Linked DNA regions of Bacillus pumilus. The protein of the gene in region 1 interacts with the protein of each later gene in a pairwise test. Links are inferred from orthologs where the notes say so. Each region holds a gene or a part of one and is shown on either strand. Other genes may lie near its edges.

Region 1 (6,373 bases):
CATGTCGGCAGAGCCTCCGTATCATTAGAGGAAATCACGCAGGCAGATTTAAAGCCGGTTACCAGTAAGACTGACATCAAAGAAGATACGATTTCTTCACTACGGCTTGATGCGGTATGTGCTGCAATCAGCCGTCAATCTCGGCAAAAGGCACAACTTTTTGTCAAAAATGGGCTTGTTAAAGTTAACTGGAAAGTCACTGAGGACCCTTCCTTTACAATTGGAGAAGGCGATCAGCTCTCTGTCAGGGGATTTGGCCGCTTTAGCCTCAAAACAATTGATGGGAAGACCAAAAAAGATAAATTTAAAGTAACATTTGAGCTTCTGACATAACGAACTTGAATCTGGAGGTGGCGAGGTTGCCATTAACACCTAATGATATTCATAATAAAACGTTCACAAAAAGCTTTCGCGGCTATGACGAAGATGAAGTAAATGAGTTTTTAAGCCAAGTACGTAAAGATTACGAAATCGTGCTTCGCAAAAAGAATGAACTCGAAGAAAAAGTAAACGAGCTTGACGAAAGACTAGGTCATTTTGCAACAATTGAAGAAACGTTAAACAAATCAATTCTTGTGGCGCAGGAAGCAGCAGAAGACGTCAAACGTCATTCTGATAAAGAAGCGAAATTGATCATTCGTGAAGCAGAGAAAAATGCAGATCGTATTATCAACGAAGCGCTATCTAAATCAAGAAAGATTGCGATGGAAATCGAAGAGCTTAAGAAGCAGTCAAAAGTCTTTAGAACTCGCTTCCAAATGCTCATCGAAGCTCAGCTTGATCTTCTAAAAAATGACGATTGGGATCATTTACTGGAATATGAAGTTGACGCTGTCTTTGACGAAAAAGAATAAGCGCATCATCTTGACATGACACGCTCATGTTGCATATAATACCATCATAAATTAACAAGAGATAAACGTTTGAAAGGGACACTCGCAGTTGTCATATACGTAATAAAGCGAATCAGGGGTGGTGGAAGCCTGACATTACGAGATGCTGCAATGAGATCACCCCTTTAGTTCCTTTTCTGAAATGATCAGTAAGAAAAGGCGTCTGATCACGTTACGATTTTAGAGTGGATAAGCGGCAATAGCGCTTGTCTAAAAGGGTGGTACCGCGAGACAAGCCTTCTCGTCCCTTATGGGATGAGAGGGCTTTTTTTATTGTTTTTTAATCAGAATTTGCATATGGAGGAATGGGTATGAACTACAAAGACACCTTATTAATGCCGAAAACAGAATTCCCTATGAGAGGGAACTTGCCGAACAAAGAGCCTGAAATCCAAGAGGAGTGGGCAGAAAAAGACATCTATCAAATGGTTTTAGAGCGGACAAAAGGACGCCCGACCTTTATTTTGCATGATGGACCTCCATATGCGAATGGTGACATTCATATGGGGCACGCCCTCAATAAAATTCTAAAAGATTTTATTGTCCGTTTTAAATCAATGAATGGGTTCCACGCACCGTACGTACCGGGCTGGGATACACATGGCTTACCAATTGAAACAGCACTCACAAAAAATAAAAAAGTCAAACGCAAAGAAATGTCTACAGCTGAATTCCGCAAACTATGCGAAGAGTATGCTTGGAAGCAAATCGAAGGACAGCGCAATCAGTTTAAGCGATTAGGCGTCAGAGCAGACTGGGACAATCCATATGTCACGCTAAAGCCTGAGTACGAAGCGCAGCAAATTCTTGTCTTCGGTGAAATGGCGAAGAGAGGCTATATTTACAAAGGATTAAAACCAGTTAACTGGTCTCCTTCAAGTGAGTCAGCTCTTGCTGAAGCGGAAATTGAATATAAAGACAAACGTTCACCATCCATTTACGTTTCATTTAAAGTGAAAGATGGAAAAGGCGTACTTGAAAACGACGAACAATTCATCATCTGGACAACAACACCTTGGACACTTCCTGCAAACCTTGGTATTTGTGTTCATCCCAACCTAGAGTACAGCGTTCTTCAAGTGGGTGCTGAGCGATATGTTGTTGCATCTGAACTCGTTGAACAAGTGGCAAAAACGCTTGGTTTTGAAGAGTATGAAGTTGTGAAAACATTAAAAGGAAAAGAATTAGACAACGTCGTTGCAGAGCATCCGATTTATGGTAGAGATTCACTTGTGATGCTTGGTGATCACGTGACAACAGATGCAGGTACAGGCTGTGTTCATACAGCGCCAGGTCACGGGGAGGATGACTTTATTGTCAGCATGAAGTACGGTCTAGACGTACTATGTCCAGTAGACGAAAAAGGTGTCATGACAGAAGAAGCGCCTGGTTTTGAAGGACTATTCTACGAAGATGCGAATAAAGCTATCACAGAACAGCTTGAAGCAAAAGGCGCGCTGAAAAAGCTCGACTTTATCACGCACTCTTACCCGCATGATTGGAGAACGAAAAAGCCAACGATTTATCGTGCAACCGCTCAGTGGTTTGCGTCGATTAAAGACTTCAGAGAAGCGCTTCTAGACAATATTAAAGAAACGAAATGGGTGCCAGCATGGGGCGAGACACGCCTTTTCAATATGGTGCGTGACAGAGGCGACTGGTGTATTTCAAGACAGCGTGTCTGGGGCGTTCCAATTCCGGTCTTTTATGCTGAAAATGGGGAGCCAATCATCACGGACGAAACCATTCAGCATGTCTCTCAATTATTTAGAGAACATGGCTCGAATATTTGGTTTGAAAAAGAAGCGAAAGAACTATTGCCAGAAGGCTTTACACATCCAGGCAGTCCGAACGGTGAATTCACAAAAGAGCAGGACATCATGGATGTATGGTTTGATTCCGGTTCTTCTCACCAAGCCGTTTTAGAAGAAAGAGATGACCTTGTTCGTCCGGCAGACCTTTACCTTGAAGGCTCTGACCAATATCGCGGCTGGTTTAACTCTTCCTTATCAACAGCAGTTGCGGTCACTGGAAAAGCACCGTATAAAGGTGTTCTGAGCCACGGCTTTACGCTTGATAAAGAAGGACGCAAGATGAGTAAATCATTAGGCAATACAATTGACCCAACAAAGGTAGCGAAGCAGCTTGGGGCGGAGATTCTAAGACTTTGGGTATCTTCTGTCAACTATCAAGCCGATCACCCGGTGTCTGATGATATCTTAAAACAAGTAGCAGAAGTCTATCGTAAAATCCGTAACACGTTCCGCTTCCTGCACGGTAACCTATTTGACTTTGATCCAGCAGTCAATGCGGTGCCTGTAGAAGAGCTTCGCGAAGTGGATCAATATATCTTGATCAAATTAAACAAATTGATTGAGAAAGTGAAAAAGGCATATGATGATTACGAATTTGCGGTCGTGTATCATGCGATTCACAATTTCTGTACAATTGAGCTAAGTTCTTTCTATCTCGACTTTGCAAAGGATGTCGTGTACATTGAGCATGCGGATCATCCAGACCGCCGCAGCATGCAGACGGTCTTCTACGAAACATTGATGGCGTTAGTGAAGCTGACTGCACCAATTCTTCCGCATACAGCAGATGAATTATGGAGCCACTTAAGCTTTGTTGAAGAGCCAAGTGTTCAATTAACAGATATGCCAAAAGGTGTGGCTGTTTCTCAAGCAGAAGCAACAGAAGCGAAGTTTGACCGCTTTATGGAAGTGCGTGACGATGTGCTAAAAGCGCTCGAAATTGCGCGTAATGAGAAAGTGATCGGACGTTCTCTTGAAGCAAGTGTGACCCTTTATGCGACAGAAGAAGTGAAAAACCTTCTTGCATCCATTAAAGAAGATGTGAAACAGCTCTTTATCATCTCTGAATTAACGGTAGAAGATGCGCAAAATGCTGACACATCCGCACCTGAATACACTTCAGGAAGAATTGTGGTTCAAAAAGCAGAAGGAGAACTATGCGAACGTTCTCGTATTATTTCTAAAGATGTTGGTGCAAATCCGAAATACCCAACATTGTCACTGAAAAATGCTGAAATCGTGGAAAAATATTACCAGAATTAACAGTGTGATAAGACCAACTAGCGCCCCGCCATATGCGGGGCGTTTTCTTTTTTGCGAAAATGACAGCGTTTAGAACGAAAGGAAAAATCTTATGGCTTTAAAGTGGACAGCCAGGGCAACAATATGATTATCACGACAGGGCAGGAGTTGAAATAGCGACATGATTGGCGACCTAGAGACGATTTACACGGAACTCCTTCAAATGAAAGAAGAGCTGCAAGCTAAACTTTTTGAATACACATCATTTCGTTCACCCGCTGAGCATGTCTCAATGAACGAGGTCCAAACGGCCACGCTTCTTTACCACATCAAAGAAGAACTTCAAGATGTGTCTCTCGCTATTGCAAAAATGGAGCAAGGAACCTATGGTATTTGTGAGGCAACAGGTGATGTCATTCCGCTTGAACAAATGAGTATTCTTCCTACCGCCCGCACAGTTGACGACTTTTTATATCATAAGCAATACGAGAAAAAAGCATTCACTCCTTATCCTCATGAATCAGATGATTCTCATTTTGAAGCCTTCCACATGTAGGGAGGTTTTTGTCTGTCAACTAAAGTTTCTTTACTCCTCCCTGTTTTCTTGATAAAATGCTTAAAGATCAAAGTATGAAAGTGGAGGAACGTGTGTGTTCTATTACATAATCGCATTCGTGATGATTTGTTTAGATCAATTAACAAAATGGCTCATTGTCAAAAATATGATGCTCGGAGATTCTTATCCAGTGATTGATGGCTTCTTTTATATCACGTCTCACCGAAATTCAGGCGCCGCATGGGGAATTCTCCAAGGACAAATGTGGTTTTTCTATGTGATCACACTCGTTGTTATTGCGGGAATTGTTTATTATTTGCAAAAGCATGGACAAAAGGACAAGCTGCTTGGAGTTGCACTTGCCTTAATGCTTGGCGGAGCGATTGGGAACTTTATCGACCGCGTTTTCCGTCAGGAAGTGGTAGATTTTGCTCATTTCGTCTTTGGGAATTATCACTACCCAATCTTTAATATTGCAGATTCTTCTCTATGTGTAGGAGTTATTCTGCTCTTCATTCAAATGCTGTTAGATGGAAAGAAAACGAAGGAGTCAACTACATGAATCAAGTAAATATTGCCGTTTCAGAAGAACAAACAAGTGAACGGCTTGATAAATTTCTAAGCACGACAGAACCAGAATGGTCAAGAACCCAGGTCCAGCAGTGGGTAAAAGATGGGCTGATCGAAGTAAATGGGAAGCAAGTGAAAGCCAATTACAAAGTACAAGCTGGAGATCAAATTAAAGTCGAGATTCCAGAACCAGAAGCACTAGATGTAGAAGCAGAAGCAATGGATCTTGATATATATTATGAAGATGCAGATGTGCTCGTAGTGAATAAACCACGAGGAATGGTCGTTCATCCAGCGCCAGGTCATGTGTCAGGAACACTAGTAAATGGTCTAATGGCCCATTGCACAGATTTATCAGGGATTAATGGAGTGATGCGTCCTGGCATAGTCCACCGCATTGATAAAGACACGTCTGGGCTGTTAATGGTCGCAAAAAACGATATGGCGCATGAATCACTCGTCAATCAACTTGTGGCTAAGACTGTCACAAGAAAATATACAGCTGTTGTTCATGGCATTATCCAGCATGATACAGGTACAATTGATGCCCCAATTGGCAGAGACAAAAAAGACCGCCAAAGCATGACAGTGACAAAAGAAAGTTCAAAACAAGCCGTCACTCATTTTGATGTGATTGAACGCTTTGAGGATTTCACGTTGGTGGAGTGCCGACTTGAAACAGGAAGAACACACCAGATTCGTGTTCATATGAAATATATCGGCTATCCGCTTGCAGGAGATCCGAAATATGGACCGAGAAAGACAGTCGATTTCAATGGTCAGCTGCTGCATGCAGGTGTTTTAGGATTTGATCATCCAAGAACAGGCGAATATATCGAGTTCACAGCACCAGTTCCTGCTGATATGCGGGGCTTTATCGATTCATTAAGAAATAACGATTGACAGGCCGTTCTTTTTTTGAAATAATGAACGAAGAAATCAAGATTCTTTAAAACAGTCCAGAGAGGCTGAGAAGGATAACGGATCAATTTGTGCACGTGTATGCACAAATGAACGCCCCTCTCTGCCCTTTGCAGAAGGGGCTTTTTATTTGTCAAAAAGAGGTGTAAAAGATGGAACAAAAAGCAGTCATTCTTGATGAACAAGCAATCAGACGAGCGCTGACCCGAATTGCACATGAAATGATTGAGCGCAACAAAGGGATGAAAGATGTCATCCTTGCGGGGATCAAGACAAGAGGCATTCATCTTGCAAAGCGCCTTGCAGAGCGCATTGAGCAAATTGAAGGAAATCCAGTCATAGTGGGTGAACTTGATATTACGCTATACCGTGATGAC
Region 2 (5,870 bases), 1.5 Mb from region 1 along the record:
CCAAACAAGGTGAACGAGATTTGTTTTCATGCGGACGGCTGTTTCTAGCTCCATTGCAGAGAAGAGAAAACCGCCATCACCAGAGACCGAAACGATCTTTTCATCTGGATTCAATATGGAAGCCGCAATGGCCCATGGTAAGGCAACGCCTAATGTTTGCATCCCGTTGCTCACAAGGAATGTGTTCGGCTCATAGACGCGGAAATGACGCGACATCCAAATTGCGTGAGACCCGATATCACAAGTGACCTTCGTGTCATCAGGAATCAAGCGTCTTAATGTATGAATGACATCCAGCGGATGAGATAGATGACTTTCTCTTTCTGGTGCTTTTTCAATGTCGCTTAACAGCTCCTGCAATTCAGTAACGAATTCAACTTGTTCTTTGCATAGAGAAAGTTGAACACTGTCATGGGCTAGATGTTTAATGGTTTCAGCTATATTGCCGACAAGCTCAAGTGCCGGCTCGTAAAAATGATCAATATCTGCCTGCATGTCATCGACATGGATGATCTGTCGCTGCTTCGGCTGAATATTCCAATGCTTTGGATCATATTCAATTGGATCAAAGCCGATGCTCAAAAGGACATCTGCTTGTTCAATGAGAAGATCTCCCGGCTGATTTCGGAATAAACCGATTCTGCCTACATATTGAGACTCAAGCTCTCTTGAGAGAACGCCGGCTCCTTGGTATGTTTCAACAAATGGAATTCCAAGTGTTTTCAATAATGTTCTTGTAGCCTTTGCAGCAGCTGGACGACTTGCTTTCATTCCCACAATGGCAACAGGTAAGTGTGCATTTTGAATTTTGGCGATAGCCGAGCTGATGAGAGCATCCGGTGCAGGACCTAGTTCTGGAGAAGGGTGAGCAGACACTGGTGTTTGTGTGGTGTGTTCTGTCACGACATCTTGTGGAAAGCTGATAAATGCTGCTCCAGCCTGCCCCTTTTGTGCCGCGCGAAAAGCATTTGTTAAGGCTTCGGGTATATTATGAACGTCTTGTACTTCAACACTGTATTTTGTGACTGGTTTGAATAATGCCGCATTGTCGAGTGATTGATGTGTTCGTTTGAGCCGATCAGCACGAATGACGTTTCCAGCGATTGCGACAACAGGGTCACCTTCTGTATTAGCTGTTAATAGACCTGTTGCTAAATTAGATGCGCCAGGACCTGATGTGACGAGACAAACACCTGGTTTGCCAGTTAAACGGCCGACAGCAGCTGCCATAAAGGCGGCATTTTGTTCGTGTCTGCATAGGACAAGCTCTGGACCTCTGTCTTTTAATACATCAAATACAGCGTCAATTTTTGCACCTGGAATCGCAAAAACATGGGTCACACCTTGAGCAATCAACGTATCAACAATCAATTCTGCTCCTCGTCTTGTTAGGGGTTGTGCTTGAGAATTCATTTACCCCGCACTCCTTTCGGCAAGTAAAATTTTTTATGAAAATATATTTTCATGATATGATTTACTATACATTTCAAAATGGAAAATTTCCAATATATGTTTAACGTGGTTTTAATATGTTTCACGAATAAGTGTGCGAGGGGTGAAAGGATGGAACTGAGACATTTGCAGTATTTTGTCACAGTAGCGGAGGAGCTGCATTTTGGCAGAGCAGCCGCACGGTTGAATATGACACAGCCTCCACTTAGTCAGCAAATTAAGCAATTTGAAGAAGAATTGGGATTTCCTTTGTTTCACCGGTCGAAGCGAGTAGTGGAGCTAACAGCTGCTGGAAAGGTCTTTTTACATGAGGTGCGGGGTGTGCTGCATCAGCTTGATAAAGCCGTTGATCATGCCCGGCATACAGCAAGAGGAGAGCTGGGAAAAATCATCATAGGGTTTGTTGGAACAGCGACATATGATATTCTGCCACCAGTTGTACGCGAATTCAGAGAGCTGTATCCCTCTGTCAGTATTGAGCTGGAGCAGCTTTCTGTTCCGCAGCAGCTAGGCGCGCTTTTAAATGGGGAGATTGATATCGGTTTTTTACATCCTACATCTCCTCATGAAGAACTGATCAGCCGTTTGATGAAGCAAAGTGAATGTATTTTTGCGATTCCGAAAAATCATCCGCTGGCGAAAAAAGAGGCGGTCACGATCGAAGATATTCGAAATGAACCGATTATTTCTTTATCACAGGAATCATGGCCGTCCCTTTATCAACACTTTGTCCTGCTATGTGAAAAGTACGGGTTTTCTCCAAATATCGTGCAGGAAGCGGCGGAATATCAAATGGTGATTGGCCTTGTCACAGCTGGGATCGGCATTGCGGTCATTCCGAAATCAGCCCGGCGTTTATTTAATCTAGATGTTGTGTATCGGTCGATTGAAGGTGAACAGCTTCTGGCAGAATGGACGATTTCCTATAGACGAGAAAATCATAATCCTGCTTTATTTCATCTTGTCCACCATATCCTGCATCGCACCGAGTCTGAATCAGAGGCATAGAAAAAGAGATATGGTATGATGTCGATACACCAAAAGGAGGCTTGTCTGAAGTGATTACGTTGCAAATGGATCAGCTATCACGAAAAGAAGCATATAAATTATTATCGGGTTCTATTGTTCCACGACCGATTGCGTTTATTACAAGTCTGTCTAAAGACGATATCGTCAATGCCGCACCATTTAGTTTCTTTAATGTCATCAGCGGACACCCACCGCTCCTCGCCGTTTCTATCGGACGACGAGAAGGTCAGATGAAAGATACAGCGCAGCATGTGATTGACAGGGGAGAATTTGTGGTCCATGTGAGTGATGAAGCGATAATAGAAGATATTAACGAAACAGCTGCTACGCTGCCACAGGAAGAGAGTGAGCTGGATCGAACCGGTCTTCATCAAGTACAGAGCCATGTCGTTTCAGTTCCGGGAATTCAGGAAGCACGTATTCGCTTTGAATGTCGGCTTGAAAAGCATCTTACCTTTCAAAATGATGAAGGGGAGATCACGGTCGATCATATCATTGGCCGGGTTGTGTGTGCGCATTTAGATGAGGCTGTGTATGATGCGGAAAAAGGTTATGTTTCGACTCATGAATTAAAGCCAGTCGCACGTTTAGCGGGAAATGATTACGCCCATTTAGGGACGTCATTTGTGCTGAAAAGACCAGAATAATAGGAAAAACCCCCGAGGGAAATCGGGGGTTTTGTGTTTATTTTTTCTGTTCTAGTTTCAGTGGTGCTGCGATGTTCTTTTCTACTTTTTTCCCTTTTAAGACGTCGCTTGCAGCACCGACTGCTAGTTTCCCGATCAACTCTGGCTGCTGGGCGACTGTGGCAGATAGTTTTCCTGCTTTGATTGAATTGAGTGCATCTTCGTTTCCGTCAAAGCCAACGACGAGAATGTCTTTTCCAGAGCTTTGAATTGCTTCTAGAGCGCCAAGTGCCATTTCATCATTGTGGGCAAAAACAGCTTTGATGTCAGGGTTTCCTTGAAGGAGGTTTTCCATGACATTCAATCCTTTTGTTCGGTCGAAGTCAGCCGCTTGTTTTGCTGTCACTTTTAGATCTTTATCTGCTATTTGGTGGAATCCTTTTCCGCGCTCACGTGTAGCAGAAGCGCCTGGTACACCTTCTAATTCAGCGACTTTGGCTCCTTTACCGACCTTGTCGATGATAAAATTGGCCGCCATTTCGCCGCCTTTGACGTTATCTGAGGCAACAAGTGCTTCTACTTTTCCGCTTTCAGCTGAGCGGTCTAATGTGATGACTGGAATATCAGAAGCATTCGCTGATTCAACAGCAGTCGATATAGCAGACGAGTCCGCTGGGTTGATAAGTAAGGCGTCGACCCCTTGCTGAATTAAATCTTCTACGTCACTTGTTTGTTTCGCTGAATCATTTTGTGCATCTGCAATGACAACTTCGATGCCAAGCTTTTTCGCTTCTTTTGTCACCCCGTTTTTGAGAGAAACGAAGAATGGGTTGTTTAAGGTCGAGATCGAGAGACCGATTTTGATGTCTTTTTTCTTCCCATCTTTTGTTGATTTGGCCCACTCTGGCGGTTCTAGCGAGCAGGCAGAAAGCATGAACAATGAGAGAGTCAAAATGAGAATGAGATATTTTTTCATAGCAGCTGCCTCCTTAAGCAGATTTCTTTCTGTCTAGTAGGACTGCAATCAAGATGACAATCCCTTTCACAACAGATTGATAGAATGATGAAACTCCAAGTAAGTTCATACCATTGTTCAAGACTCCGATGATGAGTACCCCGATGAGTGTGCCGACAATTCGTCCTCTTCCGCCGGACAGGCTTGTCCCGCCAAGTACAACAGCAGCAATGGCATCAAGCTCATAGGAGGTACCAGCTGTTGGTTGCGCAGAATTTAGACGAGATGTTAAAATGGCACCTGCTAAAGCAGACATGAAACCTGCCAATGAATAAATCATTATTTTTACGCGCGGTACTTTGATTCCTGAAATAAGTGCAGCTTTTTCATTTCCGCCGATGGCATATGTTCTTCTGCCGAAAGGCGTTTTATGAAGCAGTACCCATAGTACGATAAAGGTGAGAAGCATCGTGATCGCTGGAACAGGAATGCCTAAGAAATATCCGCGGCCGAATAACTGAAAGGCGTAGTTCGAGCCGAGTCCTGTAATCGGGTTTCCGTCTGTATAAACAAGTGTTAATCCTCTAAAAATGGTCATCGTGGCAAGTGTTGCGATAAAAGGAGCCATTTTTCCTTTTGTGATTAAAAGACCGTTGACCATCCCAAGAATAGCGCCGATGATACTGCCAACGATAATCGCTAAAATCGGGTCCATACCAGACACGATAAATCCGGCAGTCAGTGCACTAGAAAGTGCTAAAATGGCACCGACCGACAAATCAATTCCTCCGGTTAAAATAACAAATGTCATACCAAAGGCAATGAGGGCATTAATGGAGATTTGTCTCAGTAAGTTTAAGATGTTTAATGGCTCTAAAAAGGCCGGGTTTAAAATAGAAACAATGGCGACAAGGATGATGAGTCCTAAGAATGGCCCAAGCTTTTGCATGATGTTGTCAAATCGTCCATTTGAAGTAAGTGGTTTCATGTTACTTCCCTCCTGTAGCAAGTGTCATAATTCGTTCTTGTGTTGCGTCTGCTTTATTTAATTCTCCGCTGATGGTTCCTTCATGAATGACAAGCACTCGATCGCTCATCCCTAAAATTTCAGGTAGCTCAGAGGAGACCATTAAAATGGCAACACCTCGATCGGTCAGTTCATTCATTAACTGGTAGATTTCTCGTTTCGCTCCGACGTCGACACCTCTTGTCGGTTCATCTAAAATCAAGACCTTCGGCTGGATGCCGATCCATTTGGCGATGACGACTTTTTGCTGATTTCCACCAGAGAGACTGCGAGCAGAGATTTCAGAGGAAGCCGTTTTAATCGTCAATCTTTTGATAAGGAGGTCAACAAAATCCTGTTCGTTTTTTTTATCGATCAGTCCCTTTGGAGAGAAGCTTTTTAAGTTTGGCAGACCAATGTTTTCTCGAATGGAAGCATCCAGCATAAGTCCTTCATCTTTGCGATCCTCTGTAATAAAGCCGATGCCGAGCTTGACGGCATCACTTGGTTTTTTAATGACAGCCTTTTTTCCATGAACCCAGATTTCCCCTTGATCAAGAGAATCAAGACCAAACAGTGACCGCATCATTTCGGTCCTGCCAGCGCCCATTAAGCCTGCAATACCGACGATTTCTCCAGCTTTAACGGAGAAACTGATATCTTGAAATTGTCCTTTTCTTGTCGCTTGCTTTACCTCAAGGATCGTATCTCCTAGAGAAGGCGTTCTCTCAGGGTATCGATCTGTTAATTCGCGGCCGACCATTTTTTTGACGACCTCATGGAAATTCGTTTCAGGTATGGC

Evidence for each region.
Region 2: the proteins of ileS (region 1) and rbsB interact in binary tests that used the Escherichia coli proteins (3 or more experiments, as listed by UniProt). The link is inferred for Bacillus pumilus from one-to-one orthologs.

The regions. Positions count from the first base shown.
Region 1 is NZ_CP047089.1:1,884,207-1,890,579, reverse strand. Bases 901-4,170 are described here. They hold ileS (isoleucine--tRNA ligase), read left to right. Parts: upstream 901-1,204; coding sequence 1,205-3,970; downstream 3,971-4,170. Other genes in these bases: GPS65_RS09140 (TraR/DksA family transcriptional regulator), read left to right, coding at 4,131-4,170. In the rest of the region: GPS65_RS09155 (YlmH family RNA-binding protein), read left to right, coding at 1-333; GPS65_RS09150 (DivIVA domain-containing protein), read left to right, coding at 360-854; more of GPS65_RS09140, read left to right, coding at 4,171-4,505; lspA (signal peptidase II), read left to right, coding at 4,600-5,067; GPS65_RS09130 (RluA family pseudouridine synthase), read left to right, coding at 5,064-5,978; bifunctional pyr operon transcriptional regulator/uracil phosphoribosyltransferase PyrR, read left to right, coding at 6,149-6,373. UniProt on the Escherichia coli protein: Catalyzes the attachment of isoleucine to tRNA(Ile). As IleRS can inadvertently accommodate and process structurally similar amino acids such as valine, to avoid such errors it has two additional distinct tRNA(Ile)-dependent editing activities.
Region 2 is NZ_CP047089.1:433,241-439,110, forward strand. The notes cover bases 2,125-4,891. They hold rbsB (ribose ABC transporter substrate-binding protein RbsB), read right to left. Parts: upstream 4,084-4,891; coding sequence 3,166-4,083; downstream 2,125-3,165. Other genes in these bases: alsR (acetoin biosynthesis transcriptional regulator AlsR), read left to right, coding at 2,125-2,460; GPS65_RS02150 (flavin reductase family protein), read left to right, coding at 2,526-3,128; rbsC (ribose ABC transporter permease RbsC), read right to left, coding at 4,097-4,891. Outside these bases: acetolactate synthase AlsS, read right to left, coding at 1-1,413; more of alsR, read left to right, coding at 1,564-2,124; more of rbsC, read right to left, coding at 4,892-5,050; GPS65_RS02165 (sugar ABC transporter ATP-binding protein), read right to left, coding at 5,052-5,870. UniProt on the Escherichia coli protein: Part of the ABC transporter complex RbsABC involved in ribose import. Binds ribose. Also serves as the primary chemoreceptor for chemotaxis.